Regions from separate parts of the Sphingobium sp. IP1 genome, predicted to be linked through region 2. Evidence: predicted binding sites of a transcription regulator. Region 2 holds the regulator's gene; each other region holds the start of a gene.
What was found. Region 2 encodes LexA, which represses DNA repair genes until DNA is damaged. Its sites were predicted from a motif close to GTTCCNCNCTTGTTCT; they were not measured.
Positions count from the first base shown of each region.

Region 1 (4,746 bases), on a different contig from region 2:
GCGGCCGCCGATGCGCTGCTGGAGCGCGAGCGTCTGGGCTCCACCGGTTTCGGTGGCGGCGTTGCCATTCCCCATGCCAAGCTGCCGGGCCTCGATCGCATGTGCGGCGTGGTCGTGCTGCTCGATCCGCCGGCGCCGTTCGACGCGGTCGATGATGCGCCGGTCGATATCGTGTTCGCGCTGCTGTCGCCGCAGGATAGCGGCGCCGAGCATCTCAAGACGCTGGCGCGGGTGTCCCGCTATCTGCGCGACGAGGCGCAGGTGACGCGCCTGCGCGGTGCGAAGTCGGCCGAGGCGCTGCATGCGCTGCTGGCCGGTGGTGAGGCGCGTGACGCCGCCTGAGGCCGCCGCGCTCGCCAGTGGCGAGGCGGCGCATTTCCGCGCGCTGGAGCATCTCTACAACAGCGCGCCGATCAACGACCTGTTCCTGTCGACCCTGCGCGTGCCGGAACCCAGCCGGTCGGTGATCGATTTCGAGGTCGACGAGCGGCATTTCCATGCCGCCGGCGCGGTGCATGGCACCGTCTATTTCAAGATGCTGGACGATGCGGCCTTCTATGCCGCCAACAGCCTGGTCAGTGATCGTTTCCTGCTGACCACCGCCTTCAACCTGCTGTTCACCCGGCCGATCGGCCCCGGAAAGCTGCGCGCCGAGGGGCGCTGGATCAGCGGCAAGCGCCGCGTCTATGTCGCCGAGGCGAGCATCCTCGATTCGGACGGGGAAGAGGTGGGGCGGGGCACCGGCACCTTCATGCGGTCGCAGATTCCGCTGTCATCGCTGCCGGGATATCATGGCTGAGGACAGTCCGGCCGCGCGGCTGACCAGCGCGATGCTGGTCGGCGCGCTGGTGAAGCGGGTGAATGCCGCCGGCGGATTTGCCATGATCCTGGCCAAGGGCGATGCAATGAGCGGCGTCATCCTGGTCCAGGTGATGGACAAGGGGCGGGAATCCGCAATTTTCGAGCGGGTATCGAACTTTCGCGGCGGCCATGCATTGATGCGCTGTGGCCCCCCTGCGGAAGAGGGGCCGGAGGCGTTCGCCGCCTACGCGGAACGCCGGCGCAGATCGGACCCCGACCTGTGGCTGGTGGAGCTTGATATCGCGGATGCGGAACGGTTCGCCGCTGAAACGATCTGCTGATCGTTGACTCCTTGCACGCGCGCGGGCAATGGCGGCCAACGCTGAACGCGCAGGTTGCCTGCATTCGTCCATGGGGGGCGGGCCGGTAAACACGCAGACGGGGGGCGGCCGAACGTCACAGAATATCGGTTACAATCGACGTTTCTGGCCAATAACCGCACGATTTTGAGCAATAATGAGTTTTCGTCTGAAGGCCGCGATCATCGCGGCATTTACGCTGTCGGCCGCTGCGGCTGTTACGGCGTCGGACATGTCGAGCGCCAGCGAGGCCTCCCTGTCCACGGTTTCCCTGCCGGAAACCGCCGCGCTGACTAGCGCACCCACGGCCGGCACCAAGCCTGCCGTCGTTTTCGCTGCGCCGCAGGAAGTCGCGCAGTCGCTGGATTCCGGCTCCAAGGCTGGCAGCAATTTTTCGACCGATATCGAGCCCAAGGCCGAGACCCTGGCAGCCCTGGTTGATGCGCAAGGCGCTCCCGAGGATGTCGAAGGCGACATGAAGTGCCTGGCCGGTGCGGTCTATTTCGAATCCAAGGGTGAAACGCTGGAGGGCCAGTTGGCCGTCGCCCGCGTCATCATCAACCGCGCCAAGTCGGGCCGCTTCGCCAGCAGCCTGTGCGGCGTCGTCTATCAGCCGAGCCAGTTCAGCTTCGTGCGTGGTCACGGCATGCCGCCGATCAACATCGCCAGCGATTCCTGGCGCGAGGCGGTTGCGATCGCGCAGATTGCCCTCGACGACAGCTGGGACAGCCAGGCCGAAGGCGCGCTGTTCTTCCATGCCCGCCGCGTGTCGCCGGGCTGGGGCAAGACCAAGCTGGCGTCGATCGACAATCACGTCTTCTATCGCTGATCCGCGCTCACCGCGCGACAGAGACGCCCTTTTGAAGGCCGGTTCGGACCCCATGTCCGAATCGGTCTTTTCTTTTGTTCCCTTCCTGTTCTAATCTGGTGCCATGACCATCCAAGACGCCGCCCAAGACGCCGATCGCTGTTCACCGCTGACCGACGGGACCGCGCTGGCGGTTGCGCGCGGCACGCTGCGCCTGTTTCATCGCCATGACATGAACGGCATATTGGAAGTGCCGTTGCCCAATGGCCGGCGGGCCGACATCATGGCGATCGACAGTGCCGGGCGCCTGACCATCGTCGAGATCAAGTGCAGCCGGGCGGACCTGCTGGGCGACATGAAATGGCCGGATTATTTCGACTATTGCGACCGCTATTTCTGGGCGGTGCCATCGGGCTTCGACACCAGCCTGTTCGACAGCGAGGCGCTGTGGCCGGCTCGCACCGGCCTGATCGTCGCCGACCAATATGATGCCGAACTGGTGCGTGCCGCGCCGTTCGAGCCGCTGGCCGCTGCCCGGCGCAAGGCAGAGACGCTGCGCTTCGCCCGCCGCGCCGCCCGCCGCCTGTCGGCGCTGGCCGACCCGGATTATGCAGCGGAACTGGGCTGGTAAGGGTTAAAGAAAAGGGCGGCCAGTCCGCCCTTTTTCATATCAGAAAACCGGACCCTGGACCGGGCCCTTGGGCGCTGCGGCGTTGGCCTTGGCGGAATCGAGGGCCTCGACCAGACCCGGCGTGCGGCTGTCGCGTTCGGCATAGTCGCGGGCGGACATGCCGGCGATCGTGTCGCGCTTGTCCGCATTGGCGCCCTGCGCCACCAGCAGGCGGACCAGGCCGATGTCGCGCAGCTGCACCGCGCGGATCAATGCGGTCTCGCCGCTGCCATTGGTCTTGTCGACCTGGGCACCGCGGGCGAGCAGCAGGCGCACGCCTTCCTCGTACCGGTTCTGCACGGCGAGCAGCAGCGGCGTGGTGCCATTATTGTCGGCCAGGTTCGGATTGGCGCCCTTCGACAGCATGAAGTTGAGCCAGGTCGTGTCGCGGCGGCCGATGACGATGTGCAGCGCGGTTTCACCGGTGGTGACGTCACGGCTGTTGATGACGGTCGAACCCGGCTTCTGCAGCAGGTCGGTCGCCTTTTCGCCGTCGGCGTCCTTCACCGCCTTGAGGAAGTTGTAATTGTTGGAAAACTGGGCCTGGGCCGCAACCGGGGCCATCAGTGCCAGGGTGATGGCGGCAGGCCGCGCCAGAAACAGCCAGGTGGAAAGTCCGCTCTTCATCCCAATCTTCATCGTCGCGCGCCCCGTTCGATTTGCAAATCGGCCCATAGCAAGGCATGGCAGGCGACACCATGAACAAAGCGCTGATCTCGCTCGCCCTGCCGCTTCTGGCCTTGCTGACGGCATGCAATATGGGGGCTGGCGGCAACGCATCAAGCGGCGAGAGCGAGCAGGGCAATCTGGTCGGTGCGCGCATCGGTGCGCCCTTCACCCTGACCGACCAGGACGGCAAGACCGTGCATTGGGACGATTATAAGGGCCAGTATCGGATCGTCTATTTCGGCTACACCTATTGCCCGGATGTCTGCCCGGTCGATCTGCAGCGGATCATGCAGGCGTTCAGTGCCTTCGAGAAGGCAGCGCCCGCCCGCGCCGCGAAGGTGCAGCCGATCTTTATCAGCGTCGATCCCAAGCGGGACACGCCGGCGGTGCTGAAGCCCTATGTCACAGCCTTCCACCCGCGCCTCGTCGGCCTGACCGGCACGCCGGAACAGATCGCGAAGGTGGCCAAGGACTTCGTCGTCCTCTACAATGCGGAAAAGCCGGAAGGGGCGAGCGACTATCTGGTCAGCCACAGCCGCACGCCCTATCTGTTCGGGCCGGACGGCAAGCCAATCGCGCTGGTGCCGGTCGATGATCCGGGCACGCCGGACGTGGACGAGGGCGCTCCGGATATCGTGCGCGCCTTTCTCGAAAAATGGGTCAAGTGACATTTGGACTTCTGGGACAAGCCCCTCGACAAGCTGAACCGCGCCGAATGGGAAGCGCTGTGCGACGGTTGCGGCAAATGCTGCCTGCACAAGGCGGAAGATGAGGACACGGGCCGCATCTATCCGACCAATGTCGCCTGTCGACTGCTCGACCGGCATAGCGGCCAATGCACCAACTATCCCGACCGGCGGCGGTTCGTGCCCGATTGCGTGCGGCTGACCCCGGCCAAGGTGAAGCAGATCAGCTGGCTGCCGCGCACCTGTGCCTATCGGCTGCGCGAGGCGGGGCTGCCGCTGCCCGAATGGCATTATCTGGTCTGCGGCGATCGCGAGGCGGTGCATCGGGCCAAGGAATCCGTGCGCGGCTGGACCGTGGCGGAGGCCGATGCGGGCGATTGGGAACATCATCTTGTCGACCGAGAGCTCTGAGGCAGAAATCCTGATCGATGGCGTCGCCATGCCGGTGCGGGTGCGCCGGTCCGCGCGGGCGCGCGCCTACAAGCTGACGATCGACGGGTTGCGCGGCGAATTGCGGCTGTCCTTGCCGGCGCGGGCGAACCTCAAGCGCGCGCTCGGCTGGGCACAGGGCCATGAGGATTGGGTCCGGGCGCAAATGGCGGTGACGCCGGCGGTGACGCTGCTGGGTGACGGCGCGACCTTCCCGCTGGAGGGGCGCGAGGTGCGCATCTGCTGGATTGCAGGGGCGACCCGGACGATCCGGCTGGAGGGCGACCGGCTGATCCTGGGCGGGGCGGCGGAATCGGTCGGTGC
Region 1 is NZ_NOIW01000012.1:40,150-44,895, reverse strand. Features, by position in the region: gene CG471_RS06185 (PTS sugar transporter subunit IIA) at 1-342, shown strand, start outside; gene CG471_RS06180 (PaaI family thioesterase) at 302-799, shown strand; gene CG471_RS06175 (DUF1491 family protein) at 792-1,142, shown strand; gene CG471_RS06170 (cell wall hydrolase) at 1,318-1,989, shown strand; gene CG471_RS06165 (MmcB family DNA repair protein) at 2,093-2,599, shown strand; gene CG471_RS06160 (ankyrin repeat domain-containing protein) at 2,639-3,277, opposite strand; gene CG471_RS06155 (SCO family protein) at 3,322-3,975, shown strand; gene CG471_RS06150 (YcgN family cysteine cluster protein) at 3,979-4,404, shown strand; gene CG471_RS06145 (M48 family metallopeptidase) at 4,361-4,746, shown strand, end outside.
Region 1: the regulator LexA is predicted to act here: its motif matches at 2,066-2,081, upstream of CG471_RS06165 (MmcB family DNA repair protein).

Region 2 (4,746 bases):
ATGGCGCGGGACGAGCCTTGGTTGCGCAAGGCCGGGCGGACGGTGGCGGCGATGCTGGTGACCGGCCTTGCCATCGAACTGGTGCTGGCGCCGATCGCGCTTTTCCATTTTCACAAGGCAGGTTTGCTCGGCGCGGTGGCCAATCTGGTCGCGATCCCGCTCACCACCTTCGTCATCATGCCGCTGGAGGCGCTGGCGCTGTGCTTCGATCTGGCCGGGCTGGGCGCGCCCTTCTGGTGGCTCACGGCCAAGGCGATCGCGCTGTTGCTGGCGGTGGCGCATGGCGTGGCGGCGAGCCCGATGGCGGTGATGCTGGCGCCGGCGGTGCCGGGCTGGATTTTCGGGATCATCGTGGTGGGAGGCCTCTGGTGCCTGCTCTGGCGCAGTCGCTGGCGCTGGCTGGGGTTGGCGCCGGTCGCAATCGGTCTGGCCGGCATCGCGCTGCTGGCGCCGCCCGATATCGTGGTGACGGGCGACGGGCGGCATGTCGCGGTGCGGACGCCGACAGGGACGATGGCGCTGCTGCGCGAGGGGGCGGGCGATTATGTCCGCGATGTGCTGAGCGAGAGTGCGGGCTATGACGGGACGCTGGAGGCGATCGCGAAGATGAAGCAGGCGCGCTGTTCGACGGATCTGTGCGCGGTGGCGTTGCCGCGGGGCGGGCGCGACTGGCAGTTGCTGGTGACGCGCAATGCGATGCTGGTCGATCGCCCGATATTGGAGCGGGACTGCGCGGCGGCCGATATCGTCATCAGCGACCGGGGCCTGCCCTGGTGGTGCCGGCCGCGCTGGATGAAGATCGACCGCCGGCTGCTATCCCGCACCGGCGGCCTGTCGATTGGCCTTGAAAGCGGCAAAGTTCACACCGTCCATCGGCCCGGCGACGCGCATCCGTGGATCGTGCGCCGCCGGCCCCGAACAGCCGGTCAGTTGTAGCGGCGCAGCAGGCCGGCGAGCTTGCCCTGGATGCGGACCTGGCGCGGATCGTAGATCTGCGGTTCATAGGCGGCATTGGCGGGATCGAGCCGGACCCGGCTGCCTTCGCGGCGGAAATATTTGAGCGTCGCTTCGGCGTCGTCGATCAGGGCGACGACGATCTGGCCCTCGCGCGCGACATCGGTGCGCTGGATCAGCGCGAAGTCGCCGTCGAGAATGCCGGCCTCCATCATCGAGTCCCCCGACACTTCGAGCGCATAATGGTCGCCCGAGCCGAGCAAGGCGGCGGGGACGGAGAGCATGGTATGGCTTTCCATCGCCTCGATCGGCACGCCGGCGGCGATGCGGCCATGCAGCGGAATTTCGATCACGTCATTGGCGGCGGTCGGCAACAGCACGGCGGGCGCCGACACCTTGGGCGTCGGGACGGCTGGTGCAGACGCGCGATGCATCGCGTCGGGCAGCTTCAACACTTCGAGCGCGCGGGCGCGGTTGGGCAGGCGACGGATGAAGCCCCGTTCCTCCAGCGCGTTGATCAGCCGGTGGATGCCGGACTTGGAGCGCAGGTCGAGCGCGTCCTTCATCTCCTCGAACGAAGGGGACACGCCGCCTTCTTCCAGCCGGGTCTGAATGAAGCTCAGCAATTCCTGCTGCTTGGGCGTCAACATCGGCGGTCCTCCATGGAACGAATGAAGAACGCATAGGAAACGGAAAGGGGCAAGTCAAGCGCGTTAAGCCATGCGCCGCTTTTGCCGGTCAGGCAGCCAGGGGGATGATGTCCACCATGTCGCCGGCAATGGCGGGGGCTGAGCCGGCCGGCCGGCGGATCAGACAGTCGGCCAGCGCCATGGCGGCGGGGGCGGCGCTGTCCTGCGATGTGACCGAGACGATGCCGTCGGCCCCGCGATAGGCGCGCAGATAATCGTCGCGTTCCGCCGTTGGGCCGAGCGGTGCGGCAAGGCGGGCCTGCACGATCGGCGGCAGCGGCGCGCGCGATCCGGCGAGATGGCGGACCAGCGGGCAGAGGAAGAGGGTGCCGGTGACGAAGGCGGAGACCGGGTTGCCCGGCAGGCCGAGAAAGATTGCATTGCCGAGGCGTCCGGCCATCAGCGGTTTGCCCGGCCGCATTGCGATCTTGTAGAAATCGAGCGTGCCGCCGGCGGCCGCAAAGGCGGGGCGGACATAGTCATGGTCGCCGACCGAGGCGCCGCCGGTCGAGACGATGATGTCGGCCTGTGACGCCTGTTCCAGCGCCTGCGTCATCGCGGCGAGATCGTCGGGCACGATGCCTAGGTCGATCACGTCGCAGGGCAGGGCGGCGAGCAGGGCGGCCAGCATCGGCGCGTTGGACGAGGGGAGATAGCCCGGCGGCGTCGGCGCGCCGGGGGGCACAAGTTCATTGCCGGTCGAGAGCAGGGCGACGCGCGGCCGGGCGCCGACGGGCAGACTGCCATGGCCGCCCAGCACGGCGAGCGCGATCTGGCCCGGCGTGAGGCGGCTACCGGCGCTGACCAGCGGTGTGCCGGCGCGGAAATCGGAGCCGAGCGGGCGGACATGCCTGCCGGGCGTCAATATGCCGTCATGCGCGGTCAGTGTGTCGCCGTCGCGCGTGGCATTTTCCTGGATCAGGATCGCGTCTGCGCCGGCCGGCAAGGGCGCGCCGGTGAAGATGCGGCAGGCTTGGCCCGGTTGCAGGGCTGGGATATCGGCGTCGCCCGCGCTGCTGGTGACGATTACCTGCCACGGCCCGGCGCCTTCGGATGCGCGCACGGCATAGCCGTCCATCGCGGAAAGATCGGCCCAGGGCTGGTCGCGCAGCGCGCTAATGTCGGTGGCGAGCCAGCGACCGGCGCAGGTGGCGACGGGCACAAGTTCGGCCGGCAACGGATCGGCAAGGGCAAGGAGCCGCGCTTGCGCGTCCGCGACCGGCATCAGGCTCATCGGCCAGCATGCTCCGGCGCGGCCCAGTCGCCCGACTTGCCGCCGCGCTTGGCGAGCAGGCGAACATCGCCGATTATCATGCCCTTATCGAGCGCCTTGGCCATGTCATAGACGGTCAGGAGCGCGGCGGTCGCGGCGGTCAGCGCCTCCATCTCCACCCCGGTCTGGCCGGCGGTGCGCGCGGTCGCGGTGACGGTGACGCCGTCGTCGTGCAGGGCAAAGTCGATGGTGACGGCGCTCAGCGGGATCGGATGGCAGAGCGGGATCAGTTCGGCGGTGCGCTTGGCCGCCATGATGCCGGCGACGCGGGCGACGGCCAGCACATCGCCCTTCTTGACGAGGCCGGCGGCGATCGCCTGCGCAGCGTCGGCGGCCATGGTGATGCGCCCGGCGGCCACCGCCTCGCGCGCGGTCACAGCCTTGGCCGAGACATCGACCATGCGAGCGGCGCCATCCTCGTCCAGATGAGTGAGGCCGGTCATGCGCCCGTCAGCAGGTTGCGGGTCGCCGCCTCGACATCGGCCTGGCGCATCAGCGTTTCGCCGACCAGGAAGCAGCGCACGCCATGATCGGCCATGGCGGTGAGATCGGCATGCGAGCCAAGGCCGCTTTCGGCGACGAAGGTGCAGCCGTCGGGCGCCTTGCCGACCAGTTCATAGGTGCGGGCGAAATCGACGCTGAAATCGCGCAGGTCGCGGTTGTTGACGCCTATCAGGCGCGAGCGGAGCTTGAGCGCGCGTTCCAGTTCGGCCTCGTCATGCACTTCGATCAGGGCATCCATGCCAAGGCCGAGCGCGGCGTCCTCGATCTCCTGCATCTGGCCGTCTTCCAGCGCGGCGACGATGATCAGGATCGCGTCGGCGCCGAGCGCGCGGCTTTCCAGGATCTGCCAGGGATCGACGATGAAATCCTTGCGCAGCACCGGCAGCGCGCAGGCCGAGCGGGCGGCCATCAGATAATCGTCATGGCCCTGGAAATAGGGCTCGTCGGTCAGCACCGAAAGGCAGGCGGCGCCGCCGGCGGCATAGGCCACCGCATGGGCCGGCGGATCGAAATCGGCGCGGATCAGCCCCTTGGACGGGCTGGCCTTCTTCACCTCGGCGATCAGGCCGAAGCCCGAGCGGGCGGCATCGTCCAGCGCCTTGCGGAAGCCGCGCGGCGGGGTCTGCTCGCTGGCGCGGGCGTGGAGCGAGGCGATCGTCGTCGCGGCCTTGCGGCGGGCGACATCCTCGCGCTTGAAATCGCAGATTTCGATGAGCTTGTTGGTCATTGATAGGCAATCCAGCAATTGAGGAGCGCGTTGGCAAGGCCGTTGTCGATCGCTTCGGCGGCCTGTTCGACGCCTTCCTGGAAATCATGGGCTGCGTCGGCCACCACCAAAGCGGCGGCGGCGTTGAGCAGCACGGCATCGCGATAGGCACCGGCCTCGCCCTGGAGCAGGGCGCGGAGCGCCGCGGCATTATGGGCCGGGTCGCCGCCGCGAATGGCGGTGACGGGATGGGTCGAGAGGCCGAGGTCCACGGCGGTCAGGCGGCGCATCGCGACCACGCCGTCGGCCGTCACCTCGGCAATGTCGTTGCCGCCGGCGAGCGAGAGTTCGTCGAGCCCTTCGTCGCCCGACACGATCATCGCATGGGTGGCGCCCAACTGGCCGAGCGCATCGGCATAGATGGGGACGTAAGCGGGGCGGGCGATGCCGACCAGTTGGCGGCGGACATTGGCGGGATTGGCGAGCGGCCCCATCAGGTTGAAGATGGTGCGTTCGCCGATCGACCGGCGGATCGGGCCGAGGCGTTTGAGCGCAGGGTGATAATTTTGCGCGAACAGGAAGCAGATGCCCAGCTCCTTGAGCGTGGCTTCTGCCGTGGC
Region 2 is NZ_NOIW01000062.1:7,447-12,192, reverse strand. Features, by position in the region: partial or broken gene CG471_RS19220 (ComEC/Rec2 family competence protein) at 1-936, shown strand, start outside; gene lexA (transcriptional repressor LexA) at 927-1,604, opposite strand; gene glp (gephyrin-like molybdotransferase Glp) at 1,693-2,877, opposite strand; gene moaC (cyclic pyranopterin monophosphate synthase MoaC) at 2,874-3,359, opposite strand; gene trpC (indole-3-glycerol phosphate synthase TrpC) at 3,356-4,147, opposite strand; gene trpD (anthranilate phosphoribosyltransferase) at 4,144-4,746, opposite strand, start outside.

Region 3 (4,746 bases), on a different contig from region 2:
CCGTCTTGAACTGGATATGCCGGGTAATCGCCTTGTAGCTCATCACCAGATCATAGCCGCCGGCATCGAACTCCGAGCGCAGCACCTCGACTCCGGTAATCCCGCGCTGCCATAGACGCCGCAGCGCCTCGCCTACAAAGACATGCTCGACAATGCGCTCGCGCAGGGTCGAGTGCAGATAATGGGCGCTGGTCTGGCTCGGCAGGTCTTCCAATGGCAACGGATCTCGAAAGGCGGCGGGGGCGGCAGCCCCCGCCTGATTGTCAGGCGAAGGGATCATATTCGTTGAGCACGGCGACGTCGCCATCGAAGTCGTCGGCGGTGATGACGGCGAACTGCGTTCCGATTGCGATGACCATCGTGGCGGCCATCAGGGTCTTCGAGAGAGTGAGTGCGCTTTTGCGGGCGGTCCCAAGATCGGTGAACATATCGAGGCTCCTTGTGGTGCCGGCGGGTTCATCCCCGCTCGACTGGCGCCCGAAGCGTCGCTCCCGTGGCCGCGATCACCTTTTGGCGGCACGGCAAAAGGCCGTAGCGTGAGCGTACGGACCCTTTACGGGTTGATCGAATAGGTCCGCGGGAGCGACCAAGGATTGCGCCTCAAAGAGCGGGGTGATCCCGTCGGCCGGCATGAGACGTCCCGCCACCGACCCCGTCGCCCAGGATGCACGCCGCGCCGGTTGCCCCTTTGTTCGTGATGGTCAGGACGGCTAGAGCGGGGCCGATGACCCTTTCCTACCGACACGCCCTCGCAGCCCTGTTGTTCGTTTGCTCCCTGTCGAGCGCGGCAGCGCTCCCCGCCGCGACCGGCAAAATCCGCTCTGTGACCGACGGCGACACCTTTCGCCTGATGAGTGGCGAGCGGATTCGGATCGCCGATATCGATGCGCCCGAGAGCCGCGCCGGCCAGGCCAAATGCGCTGCCGAGCTCGCGCGCGGCAAGGCGGCGACCCGCCAGGCGAAAGCCCTGCTCGATGGCAAGACGATCCGCTTCGAGCGGATCGGGCGCAGCTATAATCGCACTGTCGCGCGCGTCACGCTCGACGGGCGCGATCTGGCCGCAAGGCTGATCAGCATCGGCGCAGCACGGCCCTGGCTGCGCCGCCAGCCCAAGCCCGACTGGTGCCGCGCGCGATAGGCGTCACGGCGCCTATGCTCAGGTCCAGAAAGAGGAAGAAATGGACCCGCCGGAACGGGGGAACCGGCGGGTCCGTATCAGGGGCCGCATGAGCGGGGGGAAACAAGCGGCCTCGTCTTTTAGAACCGATCGACGCGCGAGCGGTTCCTCGCCTCAGCGCGGGGCCAGGCGCGCCAGCGTCGCTGCATCGGCCTCGCCGCCAAACCAGCGATCGAGCGCGGCCGTGAACAGCCCCCCGCCCCCGGCTTCGACGAACAGGGTGAGGGACGAGCGCAGCTTCAGCGCATCGATGCCACCGAACACCGCCTCGGCACTGGTGCCGGTGAGGTCCTGCAGCGCCGCCACGCAATCGCGCAGCCGGGCACCCAGCACCGGGTGCGCAAGATAGGCGCGCGCCTCGTCGAGTGATGCGATCGCGTAGCGCCGCGCCATCTCGCTCGACCCGAGACCGGCGATCTGCGGAAAGATGAACCACATCCAGTGACTGCGCTTGGCGCCGCGGCGGATCTCGCCAAGGGCCGTGTTATAGATCTGCGCCTGTGCGGCGACGAATCGGTCAAGGTCGAAAGAGGCGGTCATGATGATGCCGTCATAGCCTGCGCGCAGGCGCGCGCCGCCCGGCCGCAAAATTTTTTCTCAAAGATGAAATGCCTACTCCCCCGCAACTTGGGCCCTCCTGTCAACAAGTCGGAACGGACCCGGTGCTTGACTCTCGATCGCAGCAGTATGAACAAAAAGAGAACATATCAAACCCCGAGTCTTTTGAATGCCATGCGTGAAGCCACCGTCCTTGATCAGCTGCGAGCGCATATTGCGCAGATCGAGGGCAAAGGCGTATGCCACGCAACCACGCCGTTCGGGATCGAGGCGATCGACGCGCGCCTGCCGGGCGGCGGTATTGCCGGCGGCGCGCTCCATGAGGTCGCGGGCAGCCCAGACCTTGCCGACGATGCAAGCGCGACGGTGTTCCTGGCCGGCATTCTCGCGCGGATGGAGGGGCCGGTGCTGTGGTGCCTGCGATGGCGCGACCTGTTTGCCCCCGCGCTCCACCTCGCGGGACTGCATCCTGACCGGGTGATCTATGTCGAGGCGGGCAGCGACACTAATGTGCTGCTCGCGATGGAGGAATGCCTGCGCCATGCCGGGATCGGCGGCGTCGTGGGCGAGATCGGCAAATACAGCACCACCGCCTCCAAGCGGCTGCAGCTCGCAGCCGAAGCGTCGGGCGTGCCGGCTTTCATCTTCCGGCGCGCGTCGAAAGTCGCGCAAGCGGCCGAGGGCACGGCGGCGATCACGCGCTGGCGGGTGACCGCGAGCCCGAGCGAGGATCTCGGCATCCCGAGCCTTGGCCGTCCGCGATGGCAGCTGGCGCTGGAGCGCGTACGCGGCGGTAATCCGCACGCATGGATTGTGGAGGGCTGCGATGCGACGGGTCGTATCGGTCTACCTGCCGCACTGGTCGACCGACCGGCTGCGGCGGGCGACAGCCAAATCGCCGCCTGAAGGGCGTTGCAGCACCACGCCCGACGGACCGCTCGTCACCGCAATTCCTGACCATGGCCGCCGGATCGTCGCGGCGGTGGATGCTGCCGCACGCGCGCTCGGCGTTATGCCCGGCATGACCGTCACCAAGGCGCGGATGCTTGCGCCCGAACTGGAGGTCATCGACGCGCTGCCCGACGCTGACATGGACGGCCTGCGGCGCCTCGCCCTGTGGGCCGGGCAGCGCTATTCGCCGATCGTGGCGCCCGACGCCCCGGACGGGCTGTGGATCGACATCACCGGCTGCGCCTCGCTCTTCGGCAGCGAAACCGCCCTGCTCAAGGATCTGCATCGCCGCATCGCGGCCTTCGGCGTCGCGGTGCATATCGCGGTCGCCGACACGGCGGGCTGCGCGCACGCGGTCGCACGGCATGTCCGCGACGGCAGGCCCGTCGTCATCGAACCGGGGCAGCATCGCAGGGCGATGGAGCTGCTCCCGATCCCGGCGCTGCGGCTCGAAGCCGAAATCGTCGAGGGGCTGCGCAAGCTTGGCTTCGAGCGGGTCGAACAACTGCTCGGCGCACCCCGCGCGCCGCTCGCCAAGCGGTTTGGCCGCAGCCTGCATCGCCGTCTCGACCAGGCCATCGGACAGGTCGCCGAACCCATAGAGCCGATCTTTCCGGAACAGATGCCGCGGGCGCAGCGCGGTTTCATGGAGCCGATCGCGACGCCCGAGGCTTTCGCCCAGGTGATCGGCGATCTCGTCGCCGACATTGTCGAACAGCTTGTCCGCGCAGGACGCGGAGGCAGGCGTCTCGATTGCTATTTCCACCGTGTCGATGGCCATTGTCAGGTCATCCGCATCGGGACGGCGACGCCGAGCCGGGATGCGGGGCATCTCGCCAAATTGCTCTGCGCGAAGATCGAAACGGTTGAACCGGGTCTTGGCATCGAGGCGATGACGCTGCTGGTCTCGCTGATGGAGGCGGCCGCGCCGCGACAGGGCGAAAGCCTCGAACAGCTGGGCCGGCGCGGGGCCGATCTGGCTGCGCTGGTCGATACGCTCGCCAACCGCTTCGGCTCCAGAAACCTGCACCGGATGGCGCCTTGCCCGAGCGGCATGCCCGAACGCTCCGCGACCGGCGCGCCGGCGTTGGGTGAGGCGCGCGGCATGGGATGGGACGATGATCTGCCCCGCCCGGCGCGTATGCTGGCCAAACCAGAACCGATCGAGGTGATCGCGCTGTTGCCCGACGATGCACCGCGCATGTTCATCTGGCGCGGCAAGCGATACCGGGTGACGCAGGGCGACGGTCCGGAGCGGCTGCATGGCGAATGGTGGCGCGATGGCGGCATCGAGGGGCGACAGCCGCTCAGCGTGCGCGATTATTATCAGGTTGAGACGGTGAGTGGCGGCCGCTATTGGCTGTTCCGCGCCGGCGACGGCGAGAGCGCCGCGACCGGCCCGATGCGCTGGTTCATCCACGGCGCCTTCGCATGAGCGCGGGCAAACCGGGCTATGTCGAACTGCAGGTGACAACGCATTTCAGTTTCCTGCGCGGGGCATCGAGCCCCGAGGATCTGTTCGCGACGGCAGCGGCGATGGAGATGCCCGCGCTTGGCGTCGTCGACCGCCATTCGGTCGCCGGGATCGTGCGCGCATGGGACGCGGAGCGGCAGACCGGCGTCCGCGCGATCGTCGGCTGCCGGCTCGATCTCACCGATGGCACTGCCCTCCTCGTCTATCCCACCGACAAGGCGGCCTATGGACGCCTGTGCCGACTGCTCAGCATCGGCAAGACGCGCGCGGGCAAGGGGGCCTGCCATCTCGACTGGTCGGATGTGGCCGACTGGAACGAGGGACTGCTGGCGATGCTCGTCCCCGACCGGGCCGATGCCACGACGCAGGCCGCGCTGGCGCGCACGAAGCGGCTGTTTGGCGAGCGCACCTATATGGCGCTGTCGGTCCGGCGGCGGCCAAAGGACGCAATCCGGCTGCGCGACCTGTCGCGGATCGCCGCCGCCGCAGGCGTGCCGACGATCGCGACCAACGACGTCCTCTATCATGTGCCCGAACGCCGCCAGCTGCAGGATGTCGTCACCTGCATCCGCGAGAAATGCACGAT
Region 3 is NZ_NOIW01000125.1:6,413-11,158, forward strand. Features, by position in the region: gene CG471_RS25865 (hypothetical protein) at 1-280, opposite strand, end outside; gene CG471_RS30825 (hypothetical protein) at 264-428, opposite strand; gene CG471_RS25870 (thermonuclease family protein) at 725-1,138, shown strand; gene CG471_RS25875 (DUF1810 domain-containing protein) at 1,292-1,717, opposite strand; gene CG471_RS25880 (ImuA family protein) at 1,910-2,641, shown strand; gene CG471_RS25885 (DUF6504 family protein) at 2,562-4,121, shown strand; gene CG471_RS25890 (error-prone DNA polymerase) at 4,118-4,746, shown strand, end outside.
Region 3: the regulator LexA is predicted to act here: its motif matches at 1,866-1,881, upstream of CG471_RS25880 (ImuA family protein).

Region 4 (4,746 bases), on a different contig from region 2:
CAAGTGGCAGGCGCGCAAATTGAGGATTGGCAAGCGCAATGAAAGCAGCGCATTGGAAGAGATCGCCCGGATCTGATCCGTGGCGTCATGGTTCCATTGTAAGGGCTTAAGGGGACGGCGCCGATGGTCGCGCGGGTAAACAGGGATGATGAGGCGTGGATGGGACAAGCCCCGTCGCGCAGCTTCGTGCCCCTGCTCGCGCTCGCCGCGGCCGCCTCCGCCGCGATTGTCCTCTATGCCATTGGCGACTGGGCGCTGGCCGCCGGCTTTGCCGCCACGGTCATCACCATCGCCGCGCTGCTCGCCTGGTATCGCCGCCTCTATCCCCCGCCGCTGTCCGCCAGTGATGCCGTGCCCGACTGGACCGTGGCGCGCGCCGCTGCCGACGCCTCCAGCATGGCGATCGCCGTCACCGACCGCGCCGGCCGGCTGGTCTGCGCCAGCGACCTGTTCGGCGAATGGTTTCCCGGCTACCCCTCGCCCCCGGCCGTCAATGCCGATGCCTCGCTGATCGAGAGCCTGACCGCCGCCGCCCGCGCCGCCTGGCGCGATGGCGAGGCCAAGGTGGAGGCGATCGCCCATGCGATCCTGCGCCTCGACGTCGACATCACCCGCACCGGCCGGTCGGAGGATTATCTGCTCTGGCGCTTCACCCCGATGCGCCAGCCCAGCGCGCTCGACGATGTCCATCGCGTCCTGACGGGCGAGGCCGGGCGGCAACTGGGCGAAGCCGGCATCATGGCGGTGATGATCGGCGGCGAGGGCCGCATCCGCGCCGCCAACGGTGCCTTCCTGCTGCGCGCCGCCGGACGGATCGACGCCAACATCACCGGCCGCGATTTCGCCGCCCATATGCGGGTCGATGACAAGGGCCGGCTGTTCCTGGCGCGGGAGGAAAGCGGCGGCCTGCCGCTGCGCCTGCTGCAGGTGCCGCTGCGCCGCGCCACCCAGCCGGGCGGCATCCAGAATGGGGCGCAGGACGGCCCGATGCTGTTGCTGCTGATCGACGAGCCGGTCGGCGGTGGCGGCACCTCTGCCCTTTCCTATATCGAAACCCTGCTCTCGCTGCTGCCCTTCGGCCTCGCCATGGCCGATCGCGACGGCCGGGTGCTGTTCGTCAACAAGGCGTTCGCCCGCGCCGCCGGCATCAAGGATGCCGAAACGCCCAGCTATCCCGGCGACCTTGTCGTGCGCGAGGATCAGGCGGCGGTGGCCGACGCGGTGCGCCGCTTTGCCGTCGGCCCGCAAATGTCGGGCGACATCGCCGTGCGCATGCGCGAACAGCCCGAGGAACCGATCGCGCTCAGCCTTGCCGGCGTGCGCGGCCTGGGCGAGGCCGCCGTGCTGCTCAGCCTCAAGGACAATAGCGAGGAATCGAAGCTCAAGCGCCAGGTCGCGCAGGCGACCAAGATGCAGGCGATCGGCCAGCTGGCGGGCGGCGTCGCCCATGACTTCAACAATATCCTGACCGCCATCATCGGCCATTGCGACCTGATGCTGATGCGCCATACGCCGGGCGACAGCGACTATGACGACATCACCCAGATCAAGTCGAACAGCAATCGCGCCGCCGGCCTCACCCGCCAGCTGCTCGCCTTCTCGCGCCAGCAGACACTGCGCCCGCAGATATTGCAGCTGCCCGACATCGTCGCCGACGTTTCCAACCTGTTGAAGCGCCTGCTTGGCGAGAATGTGAAGCTCGACGTCAGCCATGGCCGCAACCTCGGCGCGGTGCGCGCCGACCCCGGCCAGCTGGAACAGGTCATCGTCAACCTGGCGGTCAATGCCCGCGACGCCATGCCCGAAGGCGGCACGCTCAATATCCAGACCTATGGCGTGCCCGCAAACCGCGTGCGCGAGATGCGGCAGCAAATTCTGCCGATCAGCGACTATACCGCGCTGCGCGTGTCCGACACGGGCCTGGGTATCCCGCCCGACATCTTGTCCAAGATCTTCGAACCCTTCTTCACCACCAAGGAACTGGGCAAGGGCACGGGCCTTGGCCTCTCCACCGTCTACGGTATCGTCAAGCAGTCGGGCGGCTATATCTTCGCCGAATCCGAACTGGGCCGGGGCGCCAGTTTCGTCATCTATCTGCCGGTCTATGCCGGCGGCGACATCGAACAGGCCAAGCCCAAGACGCCGATCAAGCGCAGCGAAACCTGGGGCACCGGCACGGTGCTGCTGGTCGAGGATGAGGATATGGTCCGCGCCGTGGCCGAACGCGCCCTCACCCGCCAGGGCTACAAGGTGCTGACTGCCAGCGACGGCGAACAGGGGCTGGAAGTGCTGGGCGGCGGCGAGAAGATCGACCTGCTGATCTCCGACGTGGTGATGCCCAATATGGATGGCCCGGCGATGGTGGCACAGGCGCGGCGCAGCTTCCCGGACCTCCCCGTGCTGTTCATGTCCGGCTATGCCGAGGAGCAATTGCGCAAGTCGATCGACATCGCCAATGTCGCCTTCCTGCCCAAGCCCTTTTCCGTCAACCAGTTGGCCGAAGCGGCGCGCGACGCGCTGGCGATGCGACCGGCGGCGGAATGAACTTGCCCGCCGGCAAACGATTATGCTGGGCATCGCCTGCCCCTTTGGCTAGCGATGGGAAGCAAGAACAAGGGACAAGGGCGCATGGCTGACGGCAAGTCCATCCTCATCGTCGAGGATGAAGCAATGATCGGCATGATGCTGGAAGATTATCTCGACGCGCTCGGCTATCGCCTCCACGCGACCGCCGCGTCGGTGGACGAGGCGTGCGCCCTGGCGCGCGAGGGCGGGTTCGACGCCGCCCTGCTCGACTGCAATCTCCAGGGTGAAAAAAGCTGGCCGGTCGCCGACATATTGGCGCAGCAGTCGATCCCCTTCCTGTTCGCCACCGGCGGCATGGCGGATGATCTGCCGCAGGGTCATGCCGATCGGCCGACGCTGGCCAAGCCCTTCACCATCGGCGCCGTGGAGCGTGCGCTGGAGAAGATTCTCGCCGACTGAATAGGCAGGATAGGAAATTTCCGTTCCCCTCTTGTTCCGCAGGAACAAACAGGATACATCATTGGCAGGCGCCGAGTGACTCGACGCGATCCGCTTGACAGGGGATAGGCCGATGACCGCTATGCTCTCACTCATCGATTCCAAGAAGACAGGCACAATGGACAGACAGAAAGCATTGGAGGCGGCGCTCGCCCAGATTGATCGCGCCTTCGGCAAGGGCAGCGCGATGAAGCTCGGCAGCCGCGAGAAGATCGAGATTGAATCGATCTCGACCGGCTCGCTCGGCCTCGACATCGCACTCGGCATCGGCGGCCTGCCCAAGGGCCGCATCATCGAGATTTACGGCCCGGAAAGCTCGGGCAAGACCACGCTGACGCTGCATGCCATCGCCGAAGCACAGAAGGCCGGCGGCACCGCCGCCTTCGTCGACGCGGAACATGCGCTCGACCCCATCTATGCCAAGAAGCTGGGCGTCGACATTGACGAACTGATCGTGTCGCAGCCCGACACCGGCGAACAGGCGCTGGAAATCGTCGACACGCTGGTCCGCTCCAACGCCATCGACATCCTCGTCGTCGACTCGGTCGCCGCGCTGGTGCCGCGCGCCGAGATCGAGGGCGAGATGGGCGACAGCCATGTCGGCCTGCAGGCGCGCCTCATGAGCCAGGCGCTACGCAAGCTGACCGGGTCGATCGCCCGCTCCAAATGCATGGTGATCTTCATCAACCAGGTGCGCATGAAGATCGGCGTGATGTACGGCAATCCGGAAACCACCACCGGCGGCAACGCGCTCAAATTCTACGCCTCGGTCCGTCTCGACATCCGTCGCACCGGCCAGATCAAGGATCGCGACGATATCGTCGGCAACGCGACCCGCGTGAAGGTGGTGAAGAACAAGGTCGCCCCGCCCTTCAAGCAGGTTGAATTCGACATCATGTATGGCGAGGGCATTTCCAAGATCGGCGAGATGCTCGACATCGGCGTCAAGGCCGGGCTGGTCGAGAAGTCGGGCTCCTGGTTCTCCTATGACTCGGTCCGCATCGGCCAGGGTCGCGAAAACGCCAAGACCTTCCTCAAGGAAAATCCCGAAATGGCAGACCGCCTGGAAAAGGCGATCCGCGGCAAGACCGAGGAAGTCGCCGAAGGGATGATGGCCGGACCCGAAGCGGGGGATGACGACTAAGCAGGACGACCGCGCCCGACCGGATCAACCGGGCGCCTGATCCTGCCTTTCGTCCACCTCTGGCTTCACGCTCTGAAAAGGCCCGTTGCGCGATGGCGCGGCGGGCCTTTTACCTGCCGGGCGCACGACAGGGCTGTCGCCATGCAGGCGCAATGGAGGGGAAGAGGGAAAAGACCGCTATTCGTGCGGCCGCAGGGCGCGGTTGAGCGAATCCAGCACTTCGGCGATCGGTTCGGTCACGGTGACGCTGCGGCCTTCGCCAAAGCGGATGCGGGTGCCGTCGGTCACGGATGAGACGAAGGTCACCTGGGTAGGGTTGACCGCGGTTTCGGTGCGATCGACGCCGACGAACATGACGAGCATGATCTTCTCTCCCATTTTCGGCCCGTGCCGGACCCATTGGGTGCAAGACTAGCTGCTTTTTGCGCCGTTACCAGAGACTTTGTGCGGTTCAGCCTGCCTGGATCGCCTGCAGGAACCGGCTCGCCCGATCGTCCAGCCGGTGCGCGACCGTCGCCAATTGCCCGGCCGCGACGCCGATGTCATGGGCACCCGCCGCCGCCGCGCTTGCATTGTCG
Region 4 is NZ_NOIW01000151.1:4,873-9,618, forward strand. Features, by position in the region: gene CG471_RS27375 (DUF2062 domain-containing protein) at 1-76, shown strand, start outside; gene CG471_RS27380 (ATP-binding protein) at 160-2,544, shown strand; gene CG471_RS27385 (response regulator) at 2,629-2,985, shown strand; gene recA (recombinase RecA) at 3,098-4,168, shown strand; gene CG471_RS27395 (hypothetical protein) at 4,346-4,531, opposite strand; partial or broken gene CG471_RS27400 (methyl-accepting chemotaxis protein) at 4,620-4,746, opposite strand, start outside.
Region 4: the regulator LexA is predicted to act here: its motif matches at 3,008-3,023, upstream of recA (recombinase RecA).